2 regions of the Anthropogastromicrobium aceti genome follow, and region 2 is predicted to be linked to the other one. Evidence: a T-box and tRNA genes for the amino acid it is inferred to sense, from the RefSeq annotation. Region 2 holds a T-box; the other holds one or more tRNA genes.

What was found. The T-box of region 2 lies ahead of LKD48_RS14185 (valine--tRNA ligase). A T-box ahead of a tRNA ligase gene usually reads a tRNA of that ligase, here a tRNA-Val.
Region 1: it encodes a tRNA-Val, which carries the amino acid that the T-box ahead of LKD48_RS14185 (valine--tRNA ligase) is inferred to sense. The anticodon was not compared.

The regions. Positions count from the first base shown of each region.
Region 1 is NZ_JAJEQN010000014.1:23,904-29,469, reverse strand. Features, by position in the region: gene carB (carbamoyl-phosphate synthase large subunit) at 1-468, shown strand, start outside; gene LKD48_RS07140 (putative ABC transporter permease) at 527-1,513, shown strand; gene LKD48_RS07135 (CPBP family intramembrane glutamic endopeptidase) at 1,510-2,241, shown strand; gene LKD48_RS07130 (glycosyltransferase family 2 protein) at 2,407-3,435, shown strand; tRNA gene LKD48_RS07125 (tRNA-Met) at 3,550-3,623, opposite strand; tRNA gene LKD48_RS07120 (tRNA-Val) at 3,628-3,700, opposite strand; gene ispF (2-C-methyl-D-erythritol 2,4-cyclodiphosphate synthase) at 3,905-4,432, shown strand; gene LKD48_RS07110 (putative ABC transporter permease) at 4,483-5,566, shown strand, end outside.
Region 2 is NZ_JAJEQN010000048.1:11,971-17,536, reverse strand. Features, by position in the region: gene LKD48_RS14200 (glycoside hydrolase family 31 protein) at 1-797, opposite strand, end outside; gene LKD48_RS14195 (AraC family transcriptional regulator) at 961-1,899, shown strand; gene LKD48_RS14190 (MBL fold metallo-hydrolase RNA specificity domain-containing protein) at 1,988-3,601, shown strand; T-box leader at 3,662-3,933, shown strand; gene LKD48_RS14185 (valine--tRNA ligase) at 3,996-5,566, shown strand, end outside.

The DNA.
Region 1 (5,566 bases), on a different contig from region 2:
GAGTGTCTTGGAATTGGCAAGACCTTTAACGAGGCACTTTATAAGGCTTTCCTTGGTGCAGGCTTCCATCTTCCAAAGTATAAGAAGATGATTATTACAGTTCGCGATGATGATAAGGAAGAGATCGTAGATATTGCAAGACGTTTCAAGGCAATTGGCTACGAGATCTATGCGACAAAGGGAACAGGAGCAGCACTTCGTGCAAAGGGAGTGGATACACTTTATATAAGCAAGCTGGAGCAGGATTCACCGAATCTTCTTGATTTGATTCTTGGCCATCAGATTGATCTTGTCATTGATACACCAACACAGGGCGCAGAGCACAGCCATGATGGTTTTATTATCCGTAGAAATGCAATCGAGACAGGTGTAAATGTACTGACAGCAATCGATACAGCAAAGGCATTGATTACTAGTCTTGAGAATAGAGAAGAGCAGCTGACACTGATCGATATCGCAACCATTTAAGACACCAGGGGACAATAGAAATATTGTCCCCTTATGCGTTTTGAAAGGAGAAAATTTAATGCTTAGACAAACAATAGCAGAGCTTATCGTACTATTTTTTTGCTATTCTGTCGCCGGATGGTGCATGGAAGTGATATTAAAGTATATACAGTTTCACCGTTTTATTAACCGTGGATTTTTAATTGGTCCATATTGTCCGATTTATGGCTCAGGTGCCGTTGTTGTAACAGTTTTAGTTGGTGGACTGATTGGAAATGCAAGCTATATTGTGACGTTTTTGGCGTCTTTTGTACTCTGCGGAGTCCTAGAATATTTTGTCAGCTGGTACATGGAAAAAATGTTCCATGCGCGCTGGTGGGATTACAGCCAAAAGCCAATGAATCTGCATGGCCGTATTTGGATTGGAAACTTGGTATTATTTGGAATTGGAGGTGTGGCAATTGTAAAGCTGATTGATCCAGTTTTGATGAAATGGATTCATGCCATTCCGCAGTGGATTCTTTATACGCTGTCAGGTGCAATTGTTATGCTGATGATCTGGGATAATATTGTATCACATATTGCATTTAATCTTGTTAAAAAGGAAATTGATGGTGTAGAAGCAGATAATTCTGAGGAAGTCAGCACAAAGGTGCGCCAACTTCTTCGCGAGGATCCGGTACTGCTTCGCCGTATCGGAGAGGCATATCCGAACTTAGAAATCAATTCTAAGAAATTTGCAGAGAAGCTAAAGGCACAGGCAGAGGCTGTACAGGAGAGTGTAGAAGAGAAGAAGCAGGCAGTGGCGGATGCTGTAGCAGAGGGAAAATTGGCGGCAGAAGCGGCAGCAGAAGAACGGAGACTGGCAGCAGAGGAGCGAAAACAGCTAGTGCAGGAGGCCGTTGAAGAGAAAAAAATAGCCTTTGAGGAGAAAAAACAGGCAGTAGCTCTTGCTGTGTCAAAAGCGCAGCAAAAGCGGCAGTCAGAAGAGGCTTTTCGTGCTCGCATGAAAAAAGCAGATCAGAAAAAACGGGAAGAAAAAATAAGAAAAGGAAATAAAAAATGAGATATCAACCATTGTCGAGGCGACTGATCAATTTGATCTATCCGCTCGTCATCTATATGGCTATAGGAATGGCAGTGCTAGGTCTTTATCCAAACGGCGGTCTGATGGCAAATCTGATTGAAAAAGTGTCCTGTATTATAATTATGGGAATTTTATTTTACAAAGATTCCAAACAGATTCGCTGGGAAGGCAAGAAGCTATCACTTTATTCTGCAATCATCATGATTATCATTGGAATATGTGCCTGTATTGGCGTTAATATGCTGTTTGAGTTAACTGGGTTAAAGACAATCAGAGAAGAAGATGCAAAAAACGTAGCAAAGGCACTTTATTCAGACAAGCTGTGGCTTCAGATACTTGTAGTTGGCATTGCAGCACCAGTGGCAGAGGAACTTTTATTTCGCGGTATCCTTTACAGAAGAATGCGTACGTGGCTTAGTGTGGGGCCGTCAGCCTTGGCAGCGCTTTTGATTTTTGCCGCAGTTCATGGCAATCTGCTTCAGGCACTGTACGCATTTATTTTAGGAGCACTTCTTGTTTGGACATATGAACGGTTCGCAAAGCTTACAGCACCAATTATTTTGCATGTATCAGCCAACCTCATATCCATTCTTGTACAGCAAAGCACATGGCTTAGCAGCTATTTGCAGACATATGCAGTGGCTGCCTGCATCATTGGTTTTGCAGGAACAGCTGCAGGAGTTGTGTATATTACAATTCACGAATAAGCCGGAAACTATTGCACCGAGGGGCTTTCATGAACAGTAACTTTTGTATTTGACAAAAAGACCTTGCAGTAGCCTGAAAAATTGTATATAATCACCTTGTATGGTATTTGTACAGGAAAATTTGCACTGCAGCATATGCTGCTAGGCTACAGAAAGGTATTTATGATGAAACTTTTAACAATAACAGTTCCAAGCTATAATTCAGAGGCATATTTGGATCGCTGCATGGCAACGCTGCTTCCGGGTGGTGATGAGGTAGAGATTTTGATCGTGGATGACGGATCAACAGACCGTACAGCAGAAATTGCGGACGAATATGAGAGAAAATATCCGAATATTGTGCGGGCAATTCATAAGGAAAACGGAGGTCATGGAGACGCAGTAACGACGGGAATCAGAAATGCAACAGGTCTGTTCTTTAAAGTAGTTGACAGTGATGATAGCCTTGCACCAGAAGCTTATAAGCAGGTGCTTGATTTTTTACGCCGTATTGTCAAAAAAAATCATGAGCTTGATATGCTGATTTCCAATTTTGTTTACGATCGTCATGACGAGAATGGTGATGTGCTTCGCCAGAAGTCAATTGATTATCGCAAGACACTTCCAAGGGGACGTTTCTTTAGCTGGAAAGAAATAGGTAAGTTCCAGACAGGTCATTATCTTTTGATGCATGCAGTAATATACCGCACCAGTCTGTTAAAGGGAATTAACCTGACGCTTCCAAAGCATACATTCTATGTTGATAATATTTATGTATACAAGCCATTTCCATATGTGCGCGTTATGTACTATCTGGATGTAGATTTTTATATGTACTATACGGGAAGAGAAGATCAGTCTGTTAATCAGCAGGTTATGATGAAGCGAATCGACCAGCAGGATCGCGTCAATCGCATCATCTTTGATGCATTTGATCTTGAAAAAATCAGCAACAAAAAGCTGCGCAGCTATTTATATAGCTATCTGCAGATTATGTGTACGGTAACTACAGTTCATTATGCGTTAATTAACACAGAGGATTCAAAACAAAAAAAGGAAGCACTTTGGAGTTATATGAAAAAAGAAAATCAAACTATGTGGCGTCATCTTCGTTTTAGTGCTCAGGGAATTGCACTAAATCTTCCAGGTAAGGTCGGAAGAGCGATTGTATGCAGGGGATATGGTTTGGCACAGCGCTTCTTTGGATTTAGCTAATAATTTTTTGGGGGAAAAGGAGAGTTATTATTAAGACTCTCCTTTTTTGTGTTTTTTGTGGGATGAAATTTTATGACACAAAAAAAGGACCACTTGCGCGATCCTTGTAGTCAGTAGCGGAAGGGAGATTTGAACTCTCGACACCACGGGTATGAACCGTGTGCTCTAGCCAGCTGAGCTATTCCGCCAAGATGGGGCCTATAGGGCTCGAACCTATGACCCTCTGCTTGTAAGGCAGATGCTCTCCCAGCTGAGCTAAGACCCCTTGACGAAGAGAAGTATAGCGCATATCAAAGAAAATGTCAAGCAAATTTTTCAAAAAATTCCGAAAATTTTTATAGATTCTGCGTGGAAAATAAAAGTGAGTCGTGATATGATAATAATATCAGGGTCAAAAGGTTAGAAATCTGGTATCAAAGGAGTCAAAAACATTTTGCCCTTAACATAAAGAAAGGTAAGGAGATTTGATATGAGAGTTGGTATGGGATATGATGTGCATCGCCTCGTTGAGGGACGCAAACTGATTTTAGGCGGTGTAGAGATTCCGTATGAAAAAGGACTTCTTGGTCATTCTGACGCAGATGTGCTGCTTCATGCAATAATGGATGCGCTGCTTGGTGCGGCTGCACTTGGAGATATTGGTCAGCATTTTCCAGACACGGATCCGGCATATAAGGGAGCATCAAGCATAGAATTGCTAAAAAGAGTAGGAGAACTTCTTGAGGAAAATTGTTACTACATCAGCAATATAGATGCAACTGTTATTGCACAGAGACCGAAGCTTGCCGGATATCGTGAGCAGATGAGAGCAAATATTGCAGAGGCACTTCATCTTGAACTCGATCAGGTAAACATTAAGGCAACAACAGAAGAAGGACTAGGCTTTACAGGAACAGGAGAGGGCATCTCTTCACAGGCAGTCTGCTTAATTGATAAGCCAGAATTTTATATGGACGGTACGATTGGCTGCGGTGGCTGTGGCGGCTGTAAAAATTGATCTATACTGATCTTTAGGAATTGAAAATTTGAAAGGATAACTGGAAAATAATGGGAGGACTTGATTTATTCGGGTGTCTTTGGCTCTTTTTCGTATATTCATTTTTGGGATGGATTGCGGAGACATGTTTTTGTGTCTTAAAATACCGAAAATTTATGAACAGAGGTATGCTAAACAGCCCACTTTGTATTGTATACGGCATTGCAGCAGTAATTATAACAATTGGCTTTCCAGAATTGTTTGATGAGGTACCGATTTTGTTTCTGGGCTGTGCGGGAGTTAGTACACTTCTTGAGTGGTTTACAGCAAAGATTCTTGAAAAATTGGATCATAAAAAATGGTGGGACTATTCTTCTAAAAGATGGAATCTTGATGGATACATCTGTCTGCAGTATTCTATTGTATGGGGTATCTTAGGCGTTTTATCAGTTAAGTTTGTAACACCTGTTTTGATGAAATTTTATCATATGGTACCATCATTTATGATGCAGATTACATTGTGGGCACTGCTTGGTGTGTTAATAGTTGATATTTTGGGATCTACATATATCATTCGCGGCAGTGTAAAGAGAAATGATACGATTCAAAAGATTGATCACGAACTCTATAGCAGAAAAAAACGATTTGGAAGATGGCTTGAAAAGCATATCCTTATGCGTGTGGAAAAAGCATATCCTGCGATCAATGAGGGAGAACGCGTAGAGAAGGAAAAAATAACCGTTTTTGCTGAAGGCTGCAGTTTTTACAAGCTTGTATTATTGTTTTTTATAGGTGCATTTGCAGGCGATTTGATAGAGACTATATTTTGCCGTATCACGATGGGGTACTGGATGAGCAGAAGCAGCGTTGTATGGGGTCCATTTAGTATTGTATGGGGTCTTGCAATGGTGGTGGCAACATCGCTTTTGTACAATTACAGAAATCGCTCCTCATCGTTTATTTTTGCGATGGGAACCGTATTAGGCGGTGTATACGAGTATTTGTGCAGCGTTTTTACGGAAATCGTATTTGGAAAGATCTTCTGGGATTACAGCGGTTTTATGTTTAATATCGGAGGACGAATTAATTTGCTGTTTTGTTTTTTCTGGGGAATTGCAGGTGTTGTATGGTTGAAAGGAGTTTATCCTTATCTTT
Region 2 (5,566 bases):
GGGATTTTTTTCTCATGGTACTTTCTGGCAACAGAAAGAAGCTGCTCCTGATTCCAATAACGAAGCTTGCACTGCCAAAAGCCAAGTCCATATTCTGGCATCATTGGTGTAGTTCCAACAGCTCGTCCATATGCCTGCTCAATTTCATCAGGGGTATCTCCGGCTGTAATCCAATAATCCATCTGCTTGGTGCTTGCTGCATACCAGTCTGTCACATTTTTTCCAAATGTAACCTGACCAATAGCTGGGTTATGCCATAAGAAGCCATAGCCAAGACTGGAAAGAACGAAAGGAACACTTGCCTGAGAATTTCTGTGTGCAAGTTCAAGTGTGGTATATTTTAAGTCAAGATCATCCTGCTGATACTGACCCATTCCAAACAGCTTTTCATTTTGAGCAGATGCGAAGGAAACATGCAGGTTGTAAGCACCGCCAATAATTCCGTGGAAGCGTCTGCTGTCTTTATTGAGAGCACCGCCGTCGCCTGTTTCTTTAAGCAGCAGCTTTTTGTTCTGGTTGTAGTAGGAAATGACACATTTGTGATTCCAGTTGCTTACTTCAATGCGTGCTGTTATTTTTCCGTTTGTAATACTTGCTTCATATTCGGATACTGAAATCGATGTTACAATTGCTTTATCAGCTTCATTCAGCTCAATAAGTGCATAGTCAGTATCACAGATTGGACCCTGCATAACAGAGCGAACACGCAGACTATTCTTGCCCCAAGGTTCAATACGTAAAAGTTCTCCATCATTTTCGTAAATAAGGGCATTGCCCTCTTGATGCATAGTATTCATAAATCCACCTTTCTGTCAATTATCATCTTGTATTGACATCATTTGATAGCTTTATCATACAAAAAATAAAAAAGAAATACTTGAAAAATGGTATCAAAAAGTAGCACTATATTGCGCATTTTTTTAAAATGTGTTACGATATAGAAAAGAAAGGGGCGTGAAAATGAGTACACAGAAAAAAGATCAATATAGAGAAACAGTACCTCACAAATCTCATTTTGTTCCAGTGTCTGTTCATACAACAAAAATAGAAATTCCTACAGAAACAGATGGTGTAGCAGCGCTGCCAGAAAAAAACTTCCCAGCACTTTATCTTCACTGGCATCCAGAACTGGAGTTTTTCTATGTGGAGGAAGGAGAAGTAGAGTTTTTTATTGAAAATCATGCATTTCTTTTAAAGAAAGGAGATGGTATTTTCGTGCCTCCAAAGCTTATGCATTGGGCAAGAACTAAAGGGACTGTTTTATTTCATGCCGCAGTAGCTGATCCGCTATGGCTTATTTCACCGCATAACTCAGAATGCTTTCAAAAATATATGTATCCTGTTTGCAGTGGATCATGGAAGTATGCCGTAACATTTACGTCAGAAAAAAATTGGCATAAGGAAATATTAACGCAGCTGAAATTTATATTTTCTATGGATGAGGAGAAAATTGCAGCAAAGGAACTTTTGATTCAGGGAACGTTTTTAATGATCTGGCAAAAATTGTATGATCATCATTTAAAGTCATTTTATCCAGATGCAAAAAAAAGAAGGCCGCAGCTTGAATATCTGCAAAAATCAGTGTCATATATTGAGACACATTACATGGAAGATTTAACGCTTGAAGAACTTGCCAGTCTGGTTCATCTAAGCAGAGGTCAATTTTGCAGATTGTTTCAGGCATGGACAGGAATGACACCATTTTGTTATCTAAACAGATGCAGAGTGTTAAACAGCAGCCAGATGCTTGCCAGATCTTCCAAAAAAATCAGTGAGGTAGCGTCATTATGTGGCTTTAACAGCATAAGTTATTTTAACCGCACATTTCTAAAAATAACGGGAATGACTCCATCTTCGTATCGTAAGGAAATGGCTCTTATACAAAATCATGAAATATAATTGTAAGAAAATAGTCTGGATTTATAGAAATAGAAATAGTATAATATATATAGAAGTATAAGAAAAACTGAAAAAGGAGGGTTTTGCTATGAAATTAACATTTAATGGAGCTGCTCATGAAGTGACAGGAAGCTGTCATTGTCTGGAGGCATGTAATAAGAAGATTATTGTTGATTGTGGCATGGAGCAGGGACGTGATATTTATGTGAATGAAGAACTGCCGTTTCCAATTTCCCAGATTGATTATGTTTTTCTGACGCATGCGCATATTGATCACTCTGGAATGCTGCCGTATCTTTATAAAAATGGTTTTCGTGGAAGTATTTTTGCAACAAAGGCAACGACGCAGCTATGTCGAATCATGTTGAAGGATAGCGCTCATATTCAGGAGTCTGAAGCAGAGTGGAAAAACAGAAAAAATAAGAGAAGTGATGCAGAGCCGGTGGTTCCTGTCTATACTATTGAGGATGCAGAAAATGTGCTGACATATTTTGTTCCATGTGAATATGAAAAAAAGATTGATATTGCACCGGGCATTCAAATCAGGATGAGAGATGTTGGCCATTTGCTTGGGTCAGCGTCTATTGAGGTATGGTTGACAGAAGCAGGACATACAAAGAAAATTGTGTTCTCCGGTGATATTGGAAACACGAATCAGCCATTGATTAAAGATCCATCATATGTGGACGATGCCGATTATGTTGTTATGGAATCAACGTATGGAAATAGAAGTCATGATCAGGGCATTTCTCTTTTAGACTGTAAAAGCGAGTTAAAGCAAATTTTAAAGGAGACACTTGCTGCCGGCGGAAATTTAGTGATCCCTTGTTTTGCAGTTGGACGTACACAGGAAATATTATATTTTTTAAGGCAGCTTAAGGTAGATCATGAACTGCCAGAATTTGAACATACAGAAGTCTTTGTGGATAGTCCGCTTGCTGTGGAGGCTACAAATATTTTTATGACAAATACACAGGAATGCTTTGATGAGGAAGCCATGGCACTTGTGCGTCAGGGAATTAATCCGATTCGTTTTCCGGGACTTCGATTGTCCGTCAGCGTAGAGGAATCACGTGCTATCAATGAAGATCCAAAACCCAAGGTCATTCTCTCAGCATCTGGCATGTGCGATGCCGGACGAATCCGCCATCATTTAAAACATAATCTTTGGCGGCCAGAATGCACCATTTTATTTGCTGGTTATCAGGCAGAGGGAAGCCTTGGCTGCGTGCTGTTAGGCGGTGCAAAAAATATAAGACTTTTTGGAGAAGAAATTTGTGTAAAGGCACGAATTGCACGCATGACGGGAATAAGCGGTCACGCAGACAGAGAAGGACTTGTGCGCTGGGTAAGCCATATTGCACCTAAGCCAACACATGTATTTGTTGTTCATGGAGAGGATACTGTCACAGATTCATTTGCATCTCTTTTGACAACTACCTATGGGATTAATGCAACGGCACCATACACAGGAGAATCGTGGGATTTGCTGTCAGATCAAAAAATTCGTGAAGGAACAAGAGAGTATGTTAAGAAGGATTATCAGCCAAGAGAAGGCCGGATGAGTGATGTATATCGAAAACTGTTTGATGCAGCACAGCAGCTTCTTGCTATTGTAAAAAAATACAGAGAAGGTGCCAATAAAGATATTCGCCGTTTCACAGAAGATATTGAAAAGTTGTGCAGACGTTGGGATAAATAAAAATAATAAAAAGCTTGACATTGCATATTTTTGTGATATACTGTGCGTAACAATTACAGACAAAAAGCATTGACGAGGAGGAGTACATGCAGTTTCCGGATGGACAGAGAGAAATTGGTTGGTGAAAAATTTCGTGAAGGACGCATGGAAGTAGCCTTTGAGCTTTGGATCGAACAGGTATAGTTTTTATAGCTTTAGTAGACTCCAACGGAGATTCCCACCGTTATCAAGGGAAGCAATATCGGAATTAAAAATAGATTCTCGTATTGTATTGAGTGCAGAAGTATTTCTGAATCTAGGTGGTACCACGGACATGTATGTTCGCCCTGGGCGTTTGGCTCAGGGCGTTTTTTTGTCTGTGTTGGATAATCTTTATATTCAGGAGGAATCTGTAATGGAAAAAAAGTATGATTTTCAAAAGGCAGAGAAAGCATTGGAGAAAATGTGGCAGGAGAATGATATCTATCGCTATCAGAATGGAAAAGAGAGAAAAATCTTTTCAATTGATACGCCGCCGCCGACTGTAAGCGGAAAGCTTCATATTGGTCATGTATTTTCCTATACACAGGCAGAGATGATTGCGCGCTTTAAGAGGATGCAGGGATACGATGTATTTTATCCATTTGGTTTTGATGATAATGGACTGCCGACAGAGCGCTTAGTTGAGCGCGATGAGAAAATTCGGGCAAATCAGATGCCTCGAAGTGAATTTCGGGCAAAGTGTATGAAAACGATAGGAACTTACGAGGGCGAGTTTAAAGAACTGTGGAGTCGTCTGGGTTTTAGTGTAGACTGGAATTTGCAGTATCAGACAGTATCAGATCGGGCACAAAGAATTTCACAGCGCTCTTTTATTGAGCTGGCAAAGAAGAAAAAAGCCTACATGAAGACATCTCCAGTACTGTGGTGTACTGAATGCCAAACTTCAATTGCACAGGCCGAGCTTGAGACAAAAGAGTGTGAGACGGTATTTAACTATCTGAATTTTACTACACCTATTGGCAATCTCTTGATTGCGACAACAAGACCAGAACTGCTTGCTGGATGCGCCTGCATTTTTGTTCATCCAGATGATACGCGATATAAGAAGTTTATCGGTCAGAAAGCAATAGTTCCGTTATATGATTTTGAAATTCCAATTCTTGCAGATGATACTGTAGCGATGGACAAGGGAACTGGCGTAGTTATGTGTGCATCATTTGGTGATTCAGCCGACGTTGAGTGGTATCAGAAGCATAAGTTAACATCTAAGGAAGTGATTCTTGCAGATGGAACAATCAGCGAGAAGATTGATTTTATAGGGAAAATGACTGTAAAAAAGGCCAGAGCGTATATCATTGAATTACTAAAGAAGCAAAATCTTTTGGTAAAACAAGAGACGATTCGCCATATGGTTGCTGTTCATGAGCGCTGTCAGCATGAGGTTGAGTTCATTATGTCAAAACAGTGGTATATTGATGTTCTCTCAGAGAAGGACCGTTTTTTAAAGGCAGCAGATGAGATTCGATGGCATCCAGAGCATATGAAGAACCGCTATAAAATTTGGGTTGAAAACTTAAAGTGGGATTGGTGTATTTCAAGACAGCGTTATTTTGGTGTTCCATTTCCAGTATGGTACTGCAAAAAGTGTGGCAAACCGATTTTTGCAGAGGAGAGCCAACTGCCAGTAAATCCGCTTGAGCAGAGTCCATTAAAAGCATGTACGTGCGGCTGTAATGAGTTTATTCCAGAGACGGCTGTGTTTGATACATGGGCAACATCGTCAGTAACACCATTAATCAATGCACACTATAAAGAGACTGACGACATTTCGGATGAGATTTTTCCAATGGGAATGCGAAGTCAGGCACATGAGATCATTCGTACATGGGCATTCTATACTATCGTAAAGAGTCTGTATCATACAGGACAGGTTCCGTGGAAAGATATAATGATTAGTGGTTTTGTCTTGGCAAAGCCGGGAGA